Regions from separate parts of the Streptomyces platensis genome, predicted to be linked through region 3. Evidence: riboswitches for the same ligand, from Rfam matches in the RefSeq annotation. Region 3 holds a riboswitch; each other region holds the start of a gene.
What was found. A riboswitch is a leader RNA that binds a small molecule or an ion and turns the genes downstream of it on or off. The one in region 3 is predicted to bind cyclic di-AMP.

Region 1: linked by a shared signal. The riboswitch ahead of CP981_RS15795 (LysM peptidoglycan-binding domain-containing protein) and the one ahead of CP981_RS28870 (M23 family metallopeptidase) in region 3 are both predicted to bind cyclic di-AMP.
Region 2: linked by a shared signal. The riboswitch ahead of CP981_RS23785 (C40 family peptidase) and the one ahead of CP981_RS28870 (M23 family metallopeptidase) in region 3 are both predicted to bind cyclic di-AMP.
Region 4: linked by a shared signal. The riboswitch ahead of CP981_RS18330 (M23 family metallopeptidase) and the one ahead of CP981_RS28870 (M23 family metallopeptidase) in region 3 are both predicted to bind cyclic di-AMP.

Annotation. Positions count from the first base shown of each region.
Region 1 covers NZ_CP023691.1:3,622,972-3,626,500, reverse strand. The annotation lists gene CP981_RS15805 (cytochrome P450 family protein) at 1-123, shown strand, start outside; gene CP981_RS15800 (LysM peptidoglycan-binding domain-containing protein) at 378-1,430, shown strand; cyclic di-AMP (ydaO/yuaA leader) riboswitch at 1,682-1,851, shown strand; gene CP981_RS15795 (LysM peptidoglycan-binding domain-containing protein) at 1,859-2,512, shown strand; gene eno (phosphopyruvate hydratase) at 2,851-3,529, shown strand, end outside.
Region 2 covers NZ_CP023691.1:5,357,237-5,360,765, forward strand. The annotation lists gene CP981_RS23780 (hypothetical protein) at 21-374, shown strand; gene CP981_RS23785 (C40 family peptidase) at 493-1,641, opposite strand; cyclic di-AMP (ydaO/yuaA leader) riboswitch at 1,649-1,833, opposite strand; gene pcrA (DNA helicase PcrA) at 2,124-3,529, shown strand, end outside.
Region 3 covers NZ_CP023691.1:6,512,665-6,516,193, forward strand. The annotation lists gene CP981_RS28860 (M16 family metallopeptidase) at 1-137, shown strand, start outside; gene CP981_RS28865 (M16 family metallopeptidase) at 176-1,558, shown strand; cyclic di-AMP (ydaO/yuaA leader) riboswitch at 1,770-1,925, shown strand; gene CP981_RS28870 (M23 family metallopeptidase) at 1,938-2,738, shown strand; gene CP981_RS28875 (GntR family transcriptional regulator) at 2,999-3,529, shown strand, end outside.
Region 4 covers NZ_CP023691.1:4,167,258-4,170,786, reverse strand. The annotation lists gene CP981_RS18340 (PP2C family protein-serine/threonine phosphatase) at 1-186, shown strand, start outside; gene CP981_RS18335 (DUF2332 domain-containing protein) at 207-1,331, opposite strand; cyclic di-AMP (ydaO/yuaA leader) riboswitch at 1,616-1,770, shown strand; gene CP981_RS18330 (M23 family metallopeptidase) at 1,782-2,891, shown strand; gene CP981_RS18325 (aldo/keto reductase) at 3,079-3,529, shown strand, end outside.

The DNA of each region.
Region 1 (3,529 bases), 2.9 Mb from region 3:
CTGCTGGCCCGGCTCCCGGACATCCGGCTTGCGGCGGAACCGGATGATTTGCGCTGGCGCGGCGGACTCATCATGCGCGGACTGCGTTCACTTCCGGTGGAGTTCACTCCGGATCGGCTCTGACCAGCGACAAGGCCATATGTGACGCAGAGTCAACTGCGTGACCTTTACGTGATCTCCGCTACACCGACTTGTGACTACCCGTGACCCCGGCTACCTTTCGACCCTACGATCGACAGGCTTCACTCGATCGGTCGAAGCGGTGATGTGGGGGACCGTTGTAACGGTGCCGCTCGCGTGCGTCGGCCGGCCGGAAGCCTCGTCGAGCAGCTCGAAGAGCTCGTCGACAACTCAACCGCCGCGCGAAAGGCATCCGCATGCGTTCCGGGAACGGCCGACATCGTCGCCCCCGTCAGGCACCGGCCATCTTTGTCACGGCGGGAGTGACCGGCGCCGGCTTCGCCCTCCCCCTCCTCGGGGCGAGCGGCGCACACGCCGCCGACACCGCGACCTGGGACAAGGTCGCCCAGTGCGAGAGCGCAGGCGTGTGGAGCGCCGCCTCGGGCAACGGCTACTACGGCGGCCTCCAGCTGACCCAGGAAATGTGGGACAACTACGGCGGCTCGGCCTACGCCTCGCGCCCCGACTACGCCAGTCGCTCCCAGCAGATCGCCGTGGCCGAGTCGATCCTCGACGACCGCGGGCCGGACGCCTGGCCGAGCTGTGCCGTGAACGCGGGGCTGACCGGCGACGGCAAGGCCCCGGAGGTCGACCCGGGCGGCACCAGCACCCCCGAGCCCGACCCGTCGGACTCCCAGGGTTCCCTCGACCCCTGGGGCACCTCCGGTTCCCACGACCACGGGGACTCCGCCGGCAAGGACGACGAGCCGAGCGGGCAGCCGTCCGACGCGACGCCGTCGCCCGACGCCTCGGACTCCGGTGAGCCCGGCGACGCGTCCACGAGCCCGGAGCCGTCCGACCCGGCGACGCCCGGCGACCGGGACGACGATCACGACCCGTCGCAGTCCGCCGACCCGTCCGACGATGCCCCGTCCGACGGCGACGCGTCCGGCAGCCCCTCCACGGACCCGTCCGAGGACGGCAGCCGCACGGACAGCACCGGCACGCCGCGTGAGGTGCCCGCCAAGGGCAAGCACCGCGGCGAGGCGGGCGACGGGGGCGCCAAGGGTGACGACGGCAGGTCCGGCGGCCGGCACGCCTCGCGGGGCGATGACGCGCACCGTACGGGCCCGGCGGCCGGCGGCGACTACACGGTGCGCCCGGGTGACAGCCTGTCAGCCATCGCCGCGGCCCACCGGCTGCCCGGCGGATGGCCCGCGCTCTACGACCGCAACGAGGGCGTCATCGGCACCGACGCGGACCTGATCCAGCCCGGTCAGCAGCTCGATCTCGGGCGGAACGCAGGGTAGTTCGGCACCCTTCGCCCTCTTTTGGGAAAGTGAGACAAGGGTCTCGTTGACTCTCGTGGGGTCCGGTGTGCGCAACACCGGCATACCGGGCCTCACCTGCGGATATGTAACCAACCCGTGATCAAAAACGGTCAACTTGGTTCAGATGGTGGGGTTTGAACCCCAAGGGCATTACTGCTTAACGTCAGGATCGCTCGCCAAAGCGAGCCCCTCGATCACACGCCGAATCCTGCCGGTGGTCGAAGGCACTTGACGCGCAAGCGCCGAAGGCAGGAGCGGGGGACCCAAGGTAAGTGCCGGCCCCGCCCGTGAAAACGGGTCAACCGGCTTGGGGTGAAGCCAGGTGCGCTTGCGTACCCGGCCGGGCGACTCATCAGCCCGAACCCGACAGCTCACCTCGTAGGCGTCGGTGAGGAAACGAACGAACCATGCTGATCTTCAAGGGCAAGCACCGTCGTCCCTCCAAGGCCGTCCGCGTCGCCACCCTCGCCGGTGTCGCCGGTGCCGCCGTGGCCGTCCCGATGATGGGTGCCACCTCCGCCTCCGCCGCCTCCGTCGCCACCTGGGACAAGGTCGCCCAGTGCGAGTCCGGCGGCAACTGGTCGATCAACACCGGTAACGGCTACTACGGTGGCCTCCAGTTCTCCAACTCCAGCTGGGCCGCCGCCGGTGGCACCAAGTACGCGCCGCGCGCCGACCTGGCCAGCAAGGCCCAGCAGATCTCCGCCGCCGAGAAGCTCCTCGCCATCCAGGGCCCGGGCGCCTGGTCCTGCGCCGGTGCGGGCAACCTGACCGCCGGCGGTCCGTCCCCCGACGTCGACACCTCCGCGCAGACCAAGTCCGCGCCGAAGCAGGAGTCCGCCAAGCCGGAGGTCAAGAAGGCCCCGTCCCAGGACCGTGCCTCGCGCTCCGCCGAGCGCAAGTCCACCGGCCACGGCAACTACACCGTCAAGGCGGGCGACACCCTCGCCAAGATCGCCAAGGCCCACGGCACCAACTGGAAGTCGGTCTACGAGGCCAACAAGTCGGTCATCGGCGGCAACCCGAACCTGATCATCCCGGGTCAGCAGCTCAACGTCTGAGCCGGAGCTCACCGGGGCTCCTGAGGGCCCGAGCGGCGGGCCCCCTTTCCCTCCGTGAGACCGCCCCGTCACGGCGCGCCCTTCCCCCCAGCGCGCCGTGGCGGGGCTTCTCATGTTCCGGGCCGCACCCGGCCCGCCCGGCCGTCGGCAGGCCGCTGACCGGCGCCGTTCCGCGACTTTTCCCGTTCGGCGAACAATGTGCCAAACGTCCCGCGTACTGGGCCTTTGGGCAGGTTTTCGGGGGTGTTCCGTCCCACGGAGCGGGCCAAGGGCAGGCGGACGAGCCCGGGGCCGTTAGGCTCATGCGCAGAACGCCAGACACCCACGAAGGAGACAACGTGCCGTCGATCGACGTCGTCGTAGCCCGCGAAATTCTCGACTCGCGAGGTAATCCCACGGTCGAGGTCGAGGTCGGCCTCGACGACGGCAGCACCGGCCGTGCCGCCGTCCCGTCCGGCGCCTCCACCGGCGCCTTCGAGGCCATCGAGCTCCGCGACGGCGACCCGAACCGCTACCTCGGCAAGGGCGTCGAGAAGGCCGTCCTGGCCGTCATCGAGCAGATCGGCCCGGAGCTCGTCGGCTACGACGCGACCGAGCAGCGGCTGATCGACCAGGCGATGTTCGACCTGGACGCCACCGACAACAAGGGCTCGCTCGGCGCCAACGCCATCCTCGGCGTCTCCCTCGCCGTCGCGCACGCCGCCTCCGAGGCCAGCGACCTCCCGCTGTTCCGCTACCTCGGCGGCCCGAACGCGCACGTCCTGCCCGTCCCGATGATGAACATCCTCAACGGTGGGTCGCACGCCGACTCCAACGTGGACATCCAGGAGTTCATGATCGCCCCGATCGGCGCGGAGTCCTTCTCCGAGGCGCTGCGCTGGGGTACCGAGGTCTACCACACCCTCAAGAAGGTCCTGAAGGAGCGCGGCCTGTCCACCGGTCTCGGTGACGAGGGTGGCTTCGCCCCGAACCTGGGCTCCAACCGTGAGGCCCTCGACCTCATCCTGGAGGCCATCA
Region 2 (3,529 bases), 1.2 Mb from region 3:
GGCGGCTACGATCCAGCACTATGGACGTAGTAACCAATATCTTCGTCGGCCTGCACATCATCGGCATCGCCTCCCTGCTGGGCGGCTTTCTGACCCAGATGAAGGCGATGAGCGCGGGCACCGCCCGCTTCGTGCCGGCCATGCTGCACGGCGCACTGACGATGCTGGTCACCGGCATCGTGCTGGTCGGCCTCAACCAGGCCCAGGACCACCCGCTCAACAACATCAAGCTCGGCATCAAGATGGCCGTCCTGGTGGTGATCCTGGCGCTGGTCTACGTCAAGCGGGACGACGAGACGGTCGACAAGCCGCTCTTCGGCGCGGTCGGCGGCCTGACCGTGGCCAACATCTTCATCGCGGTGCTCTGGACCTGACGAGCGCCCCACTACGGCACACCGCGCGGTCCTCGCCTCCGGATACGGAAGCGAGGGCCGCGCGGTGGCGTGTGGGGGGTGACCGTGGGGGGTGGTCTGGTGGGGGAGCGGGCCAGGGTCAGCCCGGGCGGACGCTCCCGTATATCGGCATGTAGTAGATCGACTCCTCCCGGACGCTGGCGCCCGGCTTCGGAGCGTGGACCATCTTCCCGTCGCCCAGGTACATGCCGACGTGGCTGATGTCGTCATAGAAGAAGACCAGGTCGCCGGGCTGAAGATCCTTGGTGGCCACCCGCTGGCCCACCTTGACCTGGTCCCAGGTCGTCCGCGGCAGATCGACACCCGCCGCCTTCCACGCCGCCTGGGTCAGCCCCGAGCAGTCGTAGGAAGTGGGTCCGGTCGCGCCCCAGACGTACGGCTTGCCGATCTGGGCGCGGGCGAAGGCGAGCGCCTTGGCGCCCTTGCTGGTGGCTGAGTCGCCCGTGGAGCCGCCCGTGGACCCGCCACCGGTGGAGCCTCCGGTCGAGCCGCCGCCGTCCTGCTGCCGCTGGCGCTCCCGCTCCTGCTGCTTGCGCGCCTCCTCCGCGGCCCGGCGCTTGGCCGCCGCCTCCTTCTGGCGTTCCAGCTCCGCGAGCCGCGCCTTCTCCTGGGCGGTCAGCCGGGAGAGCAGCTGCCGGGCCTCGGCCAGCTTGTCCTGGACTGAGCGCTTGGACTCCTTGAGGGAGGCCTGCGACGCCTGCAACCGCTCCAGGCTGCGGGTCGCCTCGGCGCGCTGCTTGGTGGCCGCCGCCTGCTGCTCCTGGTAGTCGGTGACGGCCTGCTTCTGCCGGCCGGTCAGCCGCTCCATGAGGTGGTTGCGGTCGACGAACTGCTGCGGGTCCTTGGCGAGCATCAGCTGCGCCGTCGGGTTCATGCCGCCGGTCCGGTACTGCGCCGAGGCGAAGGTGCCCAACAGACGCCGGGACTCGTTCATCTTCTCGGCGCGCTTGGCGGAGGCGTCGAGCAGGCTGTCCACGGTGTGGCGCTGTCCGTCGGCGCGCTCCTTGGCGGCGTTGTATTTCTGGGTGGCCACCTCGGCCTGGTGGTAGAGGTCGTCGACCTTCTGCTTGACCTCTTCGACGGTGGGCTTGGGTGCCCTGGGGGCCGCGTCGGCGGACTGCGAGAGCAGGGTGACCGAGGCGAGGGCGGCGGTGGTGAGCCCGGCCGCCGTACGGCGGCCTGTGGGTGAGGCGAGAACGCTGGTGCGCGGCTTGCGATGCGACGCCAAGACCGGCAACTCCTTCCGTGGACCGCCTACCGGGTTAGCTGTCGGGTTCGGGCGGTGTCGCTGACGGAAGGCTTGCCCTACGGTCCGGACGTCCACTGGCGACGGCCGTACGGATCGATTCACCCCGGTGGTGCTGGTGGGTCCCCGGCTCCGGGTGCCTGAGGGCAGGGCCGGACTCGGCGTCGGCGGCCCGTGCGAACCTGTCGTTCGCGGGGAGGCGGGCTGCCTGAGCGAGGACGTTAGCCAACTCGTGTGGCTCCTGTGAAGGCTGATGTTCGATATGCCCGAAACCTTTTCGTGACCTGAACGCGATGCGGGGGTTGTTGTGGCAGATGTCGGATTCGGGTAGACGAAGCGCCGCCCGGCCGGCGCCCGGCCGCCGGCCTCCTGACCTGGCGCTGCGCCGGGGACCGCCCGGAGGTGGCCCGCAATCCGCCACTCCGCGGCGGACTGTCAGTGCGGCGGCCTAGACTCGGTGGGCGATGAGCAGCCTCTTTGACGACAGCTTCCTGGCGGACCTCGGCCACAAGGGCGAGGAGGAGCACCCCCCGCCCCCCGAGGACGAGCACGGCCCGGCCCCGGAGGAGATCCCCGCCGACCTCTTCGGCGGGAGGTTCGACGCGCCCGCGCCCAGGGAGCCGTATTACCGCGATGGCGCCGCCCGCCCCGCCATCGACCCGGCGGCGCTGCTGGAGGGGCTCAACGACGAGCAGAAGGCCGCCGTGGTGCACACCGGCGGCCCGCTGCTGATCGTCGCCGGCGCCGGCTCCGGCAAGACCCGGGTGCTGACCCACCGCATCGCGCATCTGCTCGCGGAGCGCCATGTCCACCCCGGCCAGATCCTCGCGATCACGTTCACCAACAAGGCCGCCGGTGAGATGAAGGAGCGCGTCGAGGAGCTGGTCGGCCCGCGCGCGAACGCCATGTGGGTCTCCACCTTCCACAGCGCCTGCGTCCGCATCCTGCGCCGCGAGTCCAAGAAGCTGGGCTTCACCTCGTCCTTCTCGATCTACGACGCCGCCGATTCCAAGCGCCTGATGGCCTTGGTCTGCCGCGATCTGGATCTGGACCCCAAGCGCTACCCGCCCAAGTCCTTCAGCGCGAAGATCTCCAACCTCAAGAACGAGCTCATCGACGAGGAGACCTTCGCCGGGACGGCGGCTGGGGGCACCTCCCAGACGGAGTCTGGGGGAGGTTTTGAGAAGACGCTGGCCGAGGCGTATGCGATGTACCAGGCACGGCTGCGCGAGGCCAACGCCCTGGACTTCGACGACATCATCATGACGACGGTCAATCTGCTCCAGGCCTTCCCGGATGTCGCCGAGCACTACCGCCGCCGCTTCCGCCATGTCCTCGTCGACGAGTACCAGGACACCAACCACGCTCAGTACACCCTCGTACGCGAACTGGTCGGCCCCGCCGAAACCGCCGCCGAGCTGTGCGTCGTCGGTGACGCCGACCAGTCGATCTACGCCTTCCGCGGCGCCACGATCCGCAACATCCTCCAGTTCGAGGAGGACTACCCGGACGCGACCACGATCCTGCTGGAGCAGAACTACCGCTCGTCGCAGACGATCCTGTCCGCCGCCAACGCCGTCATCGAGCGCAACGAGAACCGCCGCCCCAAGAACCTCTGGACGGACGCCGGCGCCGGCCCCAAGATCACCGGCTATGTCGCCGACACCGAGCACGACGAGGCCCAGTTCGTCGCCGACGAGATCGACCGGCTGACGGACGCCAAGGACGCCAAGGCCGGCGATGTCGCCGTCTTCTACCGCACCAACGCCCAGTCCCGTGTCTTCGAAGAGATCTTCATCCGGGTCGGGCTGCCCTACAAGGTCGTCGGCGGGGTGCGCTTCTACGAGCGCAAGGAGGTCCGCGATGTGCT
Region 3 (3,529 bases):
TGCTGGACATCACCCCGGAGGAGGTGCAGGCCGTCGCCAAGGCCCGGCTGCGCCCCGACAACCGCGCGGTGCTCGTCTACGAGCCCACCGAGCCGACCGACGCCGCCGACACCGAGGAAGGGAAGGCGGACCAGTGAGCGACGCCACCACCCACGCCGATTCCCCCGTGAGCACCATGGACTTCCACCCGCAGCCCCAGGGGGGCGCGCCCAAGCCGTGGGCCTTCCCTGCCCCTGAGCGCAGCCAACTCCCCAACGGGCTCACCCTCCTGACGAGCCACCGTCCCGGCCAGCAGGTCGTCGCCGTCGAGATCAATCTCGTCGCGCCGCTGGATGCCGAGCCCGCGGGCCTGGACGGCGTCGCCACGATCATGGCGCGTGCGCTGTCCGAGGGCACCGACACGCTGGACGCGGAGGAGTTCGCCGCCGAGCTGGAACGCTGCGGCGCCACTCTGGACGCGCACGCCGACCACCCCGGCGTACGGGTCTCCCTCGAAGTGCCGGTGTCCCGGCTGAACCGCGCGCTCGGCCTGCTCGCCGACGCGCTGCGGGCGCCCGCCTTCCCGGAGAGCGAGGTCGAGCGGCTGGTCCGCAACCGCCTCGACGAGATTCCGCACGAGCTCGCCAACCCGGCCCGCCGTGCCGCGATGGCGCTGTCCAAGGAGCTGTTCCCGGCCACCGCCCGCATGTCGCGGCCCCGGCAGGGCACCGAGGAGACCGTCGCACGCATCGACGCCGCGGCCGTCCGTGCCTTCTACGACGCCCATGTACGGCCCGCCACGGCCACCGCCGTCATCGTCGGTGACCTCACCGGCGTCGACCTCGACGCGGCGCTCGCCGGCACCCTCGGCGCCTGGACCGGCTCCACGGCCGAGCCGCTGACGGCCGCGCCGATCGTCGCCGACGATACCGGCCGGGTGGTGATCGTGGACCGCCCCGGGGCCGTCCAGACGCAGCTGCTCATCGGCCGTATCGGTGCCGACCGGCACGACCGGGTGTGGCCCGCACAGGTCCTCGGCACGTACTGCCTGGGCGGCACCCTCACCTCCCGTCTGGACCGCGTGCTGCGGGAGGAGAAGGGCTACACCTACGGAGTGCGGGCCTTCGGCCAGGTGCTGCGCTCCACCGCCCCCACCTCCCCCGAGGGGTCCACGGGCGCCGCCCTGCTGGCCATCAGCGGCTCGGTGGACACCGGCTCCACCGTCCCGGCGCTCGAGGACCTGTGGAAGGTGCTGCGCACCCTCGCGGCAGAGGGGCTGACGGACGAGGAGCGGGATGTCGCCGTGCAGAACCTCGTCGGGGTCGCGCCGCTGAAGTACGAGACCGCGGCGGCCGTCGCGGGCACCCTGGCCGACCAGGTGGAGCAGCAGCTGCCGGACGACTTCCAGGCGCAGTTGTACGCCCGCCTCGCGGAGACCGGCACGGTCGAGGCGACCGCGGCGGCGGTCAACGCCTTCCCCGTGGACCGGCTGGTGACGGTCCTGGTGGGCGATGCGGCACAGATCGCCGAGCCGGTCAAGGCGCTGGGCATCGGTGAGGTGACCGTCGTCAGCGGCTAGCCCCGCCGTGGTGACGGAAGGTCATATATCGACATGCGGCTCCCGTGGTGCTTATCGGCCACGGGAGCCGCTGTATGTCCGGTTTATCGCGGCTGGTGCCGCGGTTCTTGTGGCATCCCGCACAAAAGCGCTGATCTGTTTGCCGATTGAAAGTTGCCCCGTTTAGCGTCGGTCCGGCTGTTCGTCACAAGTCCGCCACAACAGTGGCACCGGGCAGTCATCGCCGAGTCCCCGTACGGCGCGAGCCAGGGGAGCCGGGGACCCATATGTCCCTTGGGGTGAATCGGGCTCCTCTCCGAGGAGTCCGTAGGAGACCTTCCTGCTCCGAACCCGTCAGCTAACCCGGTAGGCGAGAAGGAGGGAAAGGACAAGCCAGCACATGGCGTTCATCCGTGCCACCGGGAAGCACCGTCGCACGAGCCGTCCCGTCAAGACGGGCCGCAACATCGCCGGCATAGCCACCCTCGCGGCCGGTGGTGTGGTCGCTTCCGTGGCCTCGCCGGCGCTGGCCGCGACGGACGAGGCACGCCCGCACGACACCGGTCTCCAGCAGGCCGTCGTGCTGGGGGACGAGACCGCCAGCCGTGTCGAGGCCCAGGCCGACGCGCAGCAGGCCGACGCGGAGATCGCCGCGGCGCGGGCGAAGGCCGAGGCCGTCGCCAAGAAGCAGGCCGACGAGGCCAAGCGGCGTGCCGAGGCGGCGAAGAAGAAGGCCAAGGCCGCCCACGAGGCCAAGGTGCGCGCCGCCCGCGACGCGGAGCGCAAGCGCCTCAACGCCTTCGTCGCCCCGATTTCCGACTCCTACGTCTCCACCTCCTACAAGGCCTCCAGCGGCCTGTGGTCCTCCGGCAGCCACACCGGCATCGACTTCCACGCGGCCTCCGGCACCAGCGTCCACGCGGTCGGCTCGGGCACCGTCGTCGAGGCCGGCTGGGGCGGCTCGTACGGCAACAACATCGTGATCAAGATGAACGACGGCACGTACACCCAGTACGGCCACCTGTCGTCGCTCGGTGTCTCGGTCGGCCAGCAGGTCACCCCGGGCCAGCAGATCGGCCTCTCCGGCGCCACCGGCAACGTCACCGGCCCGCACCTGCACTTCGAGGCCCGCACCGGCGCCGACTACGGCTCGGACATCGACCCGGTCTCCTACCTGCGCGGGCACGGCGTCAACGTCTGATCCGTGTCGCGCCGGTGCCGCGCCCCCTACGGGGCCTGCCACACGCCGAGCGTCCTTCCGGAGCCCCGGTCCCACGGCCGGGGCTCCGGCGTATCCGGAGTGCGGTGCGCGCACCGGTTACGCCGCGGGCCCGCGACTTCCGGCCAAAAGTTATCCATGAATAACCAGGCGCCGTCGGAAAAGCCGTGCCGGTCGAATAGAGTCACGGAAAAGTCGCCGACCGGCGGCGTTTCCAGGGGATTACGGCGGAGGCACGGAAGATGCGAGGCCATATTTCCGCGCATGCGGTGTGCACGGCGATTCGCGACGACATTGTCTCCGGTGCGCTGGCGCCGGGGAGCCGGCTGATCGAGGAGATCCTGGCGGCCCGTTACGGCGTCTCCAGAGTGCCGGTGCGCGAAGCGCTGCGCACCCTTCAGTCCGAGGGCTTCATCACCACCCGCCACCACGCGGGCGCCTGTGTCGCCGAGCCCACCGAGCAAGAGGCCGCCGACCTCCTGGACATCCGCGCCCTGTTGGAGCCGCTGGGCGCCGCCCGCGCGGCCGCCCGTCGCAGCCCGGCCCACCTCAAGGTGCTCCGCGGCCTGGTACGGCTCGGCCGCGAGCGGGCCCGTCACGGCAACCCCGCGGATCTGCGCCAACTGGACGGCTGGTTCCACGAAACGCTGGCTCAGGCGGTCGGCAGCCCCAGCCTGACCGCGCTGCTGACCCAGCTGCGCCGCAAGATCGAGTGGATGTACACGGTGGAACCGCCGTCCCGGGCCGGCGAGTCCTGGGACGAACACGGCGCG
Region 4 (3,529 bases), 2.3 Mb from region 3:
GGCGTGACCGGGGCCCGGGACCTGCTCGGCCGCTACTACAACCCGTCGGGCAAACTGCGCGGCTGCCGGTTCCCCGGCCCGGACGTCCTCGTGGACACCCTCGTGGAGGACGTGGCACGGCATACGGGCGGCGCGCCGGCCGACGACATGGCGCTGCTGGCGGTGCAGCGGCCCATGGGGGCGTAGGTGGTGGCCCCCGAGCCCGCTCAGCGCCGCAGGCTGTCCCTCGCGCCGGACAGGCTGTGCAGGCTCTGCCCGTGGGGGCCGGTGACCGCGACCGGGCGTCCGTCGAGTGCGAGGGTCAGGTGCCGGGCGTCGCCCGGGCGGGGCGCGTGGGGTGCGGAGCCGGTGATCCACGGCAGCACGGAGTGGTGCTCGTGGGAGATCCAGTGGCCGCCGCCGGGCCGCCCCTCCAGCAGCGACCGTACGAGACGCACGAACTCCTCGCGGCGGGCGGGCGGGAGAGAGGGCAGCACGGCGCTGTGGAAGATGACCAGCGTCGCCTCGGGCGGTGCCTCGGCGGCGAGCGCGGGCAGCTCGTCGATCAGATCGCCGCGCACCATCCGCGGCCGCGGCGCCGGCCGCACCGCGTCGACGGCCGCGGACAGCCGGGCCGCACGCTCCCCGTCGCCCGGCCATACGAGCGCCTGGAGCCAGCGCAGATCGTCCCGTTCGTCCACCGGGTCGAGCGGGTCCAGGTCGATGCCGGCCCGCCAGACGATCTGCGGCAGCCGTTCGGGCAGCTCGTCGGCCGCCCCTCCCGTACGGCAGGTCAACACCAGCGGGCTCTCCGGGGCCCCCAGCTCGGCCCGGAGGACGTCGCCCGCCCCGTCTCCGCCGTCGGCCTCGTACCGGTAGCGATAGCGGTCGGGGTGCAGACCCAGCCCCGCGGACGCGCCGGCCTCCAGCAGCGCCAGCGGCTGCGGCAGACGGGCGAGCAGCGGCAGCAGGGTGGCGCAGTGGGCCGGTTCGCCGGTATGCGTGGCGCGCTGCATGAACACCGCGCGCACCTCGTCCCAGTGCCGGATCGTCCACTCGCGCCAGCGTCCGTACGCGGCCGCACCGCGCGGGCCCATTTCGGCGTGCGGGCCGTCGAGATGGCGGACGGCGGCGAGCAGGAGGTCCGGCTGCTGTTTGTGGCCGGCGGGCAGCGAGCCGGACAGCAGATCGCAGAACTCCGGGTCCTGGCTGATCCGCGCGCTCAGCTCCTCGTGTGCGTCCGACCGGCCGCGCGCCTCCCACCAGGAGAACTCCCGGTACCGCTCCGCCACTCCCCACGCGTTACCGGCAGCCCGTCCGGCGTTCCCGGTGTTCCCGACGTTGACGACCATGATCCGACGTTACTGCTCTCACCCTCCGTAACTGAGGGGCACCCCTGTGCATAACGACTGGCACACAATCCGCGCGAGATCGTTTAGGGGTGGCGGGCCAACTCGCCCGGATTGCTGCCCTGCTGGCCGAAAAGGCCGCGCGGTGGCTTGCGCACAGCGCATACGGATTCGTGGGAACGCTTGGAATTCGGTCGCCGTCTCTATTACTGTCCGATAACGCAGCGCGGTCGTCCCAGCCGTCGCCCGAGGCGGCACCGCGCGCCGACGCCGAATCCCGCACGCGCTTTTCACGCACCCCCAAGCACTTCGAACTGCACCTAGGGAACCGGGGAACCACTTCCTTGGGGTGAATCGGACGCCCTCCGCCAGTGGGCGTCCGTAGGAGACCTTCCTGCTCCGAACCCGTCAGCTAACCCGGTAGGCGAGAAGGAAGGAAAGGAGTGCGCCCCCGTGGCGTCCAACAGGCCTACCCCCGAGGACCCGTCCGCCTACGAGCTCGATGACCGAGGTGCCTTCCCCGGCCCCGGTGTCGATGACGGCGACGGACCGTGGGAGGAATGGAATCCCACCGAGGAATCCACCCGTTCCGTTCGAGGCAAGCACCGCGTCGCCAAGCAGCGCGGCGGCGGATTCGCCCGCGGCGGCACCGTCCTGGGTGTCGGCGTCATCGCGGCGGTCGGCGCGAGCGGCATGGCCTCGGCCGAGGACCGTCCGCCGGTGCCGATCTCGATGCCCGACATCGGCGGCATGGCCGACGATCTCTCCGAGAAGCTGCCGGACGCCAAGGAGCTTCCCGGCATCGGCGACCTGATATCCGACGACGGCCCCGCGGCCGCCGACGCCGCCTCGGCTCCCGCCGACGGCACGGCCACCGTCGCTTCCATGGGGACGGGCGCGGACACGGGTAACGCCGCGGGCGCCGGTGAGGCGCTGCGCAGCCGCATCCTCCAGCAGGCCGACGCGCAGCAGGGGAACGCCGAGCAGGAGGCCCGTGAGGCCGCCGAAAAGGCCGCTGTCCAGCAGGCCGCAGCGGAAGCCGCCGCCCACCAGAAGTCGGCCGAAAAGGCCGCAGCAGCCAAGAAGGCGGCCGAGATGGAGGCCAAGCGCGAGGCGGAGGAAGCGGCCCGGCGGAAGGCGGAGGCCGAGCGCCTCGCCAAACTGGCGAAGAGCTTCATCGCCCCCGTGTCCTCCTACACACTCACCGCCGGCTTCGGCCAGGCCGGCGACCGCTGGGCCGCCGACCACACCGGACAGGACTTCGCCGCGCCGACCGGCACCCCCGTCAAGGCGGTGCACTCCGGCACCATCACCCAGGCCGGCTGGGCCGGCTCGTACGGCTACCGCATCGTCCTCACCCTCGACGACGGCACCGAACTCTGGTTCTGCCACCTGTCCTCGATGGTGAAGACCTCCGGCAAGGTCAGCACCGGCGACGTCATCGGCCGCGTCGGCGCCACCGGCAATGTCACCGGCCCCCACCTCCACCTGGAGGTACGCCCCGGCGCCGGCGACCCGATCGACCCGATGCCGTGGCTCCGCGATCACGGGCTCAATGTCTGACCCGTGTAACCGACGGGCTCAACGCGTAACCGACGGCCGCAACGCAGGGCCAACGGTGCAGCGCCGGCCGGAAGCGCCCGCCTGAAGCGCGCCCTCAACCGGCAAGTCGCTAGCGGTAGTTGCCCTTTGCGCGCACCTGGGGGAAGAGGAAGGAATATCTCCTCTTCCCCCGACGCTGCACCAACGTATGACCGCCTCACACAGCGCCTCACACAGCGCTTCAGACATCGCAGGCACTCAGGACACCGCAGGGACTCCAGGCCCCCGAAGCCCCCTCGGCCGCACGCCCCTCGGCTCGCTCTCCGTCTCCCCGCTGTCCCTCGGAGGCAATGTCTTCGGCTGGACGGCCGACGAAGCCACGTCCTTCGCCGTGCTCGACGCGTATGTGGCGGGTGGCGGCAATTTCATCGACACCGCCGACGCCTACTCGTACTGGGTCCCCGGCAACAAGGGCGGCGAATCCGAGACCGTCATCGGCAACTGGCTGGCCTCCCGCGGCAATCGCTCCGAGGTCGTCATCGCCACCAAGGTCGGCGCCCTCCCGGACTACAAGGGGCTGTCCCCGGCCACCATCAAGGCCGCGGTCGACGCCTCCCTCACCCGTCTGCGCACCGACTACATCGACCTCTACTACACCC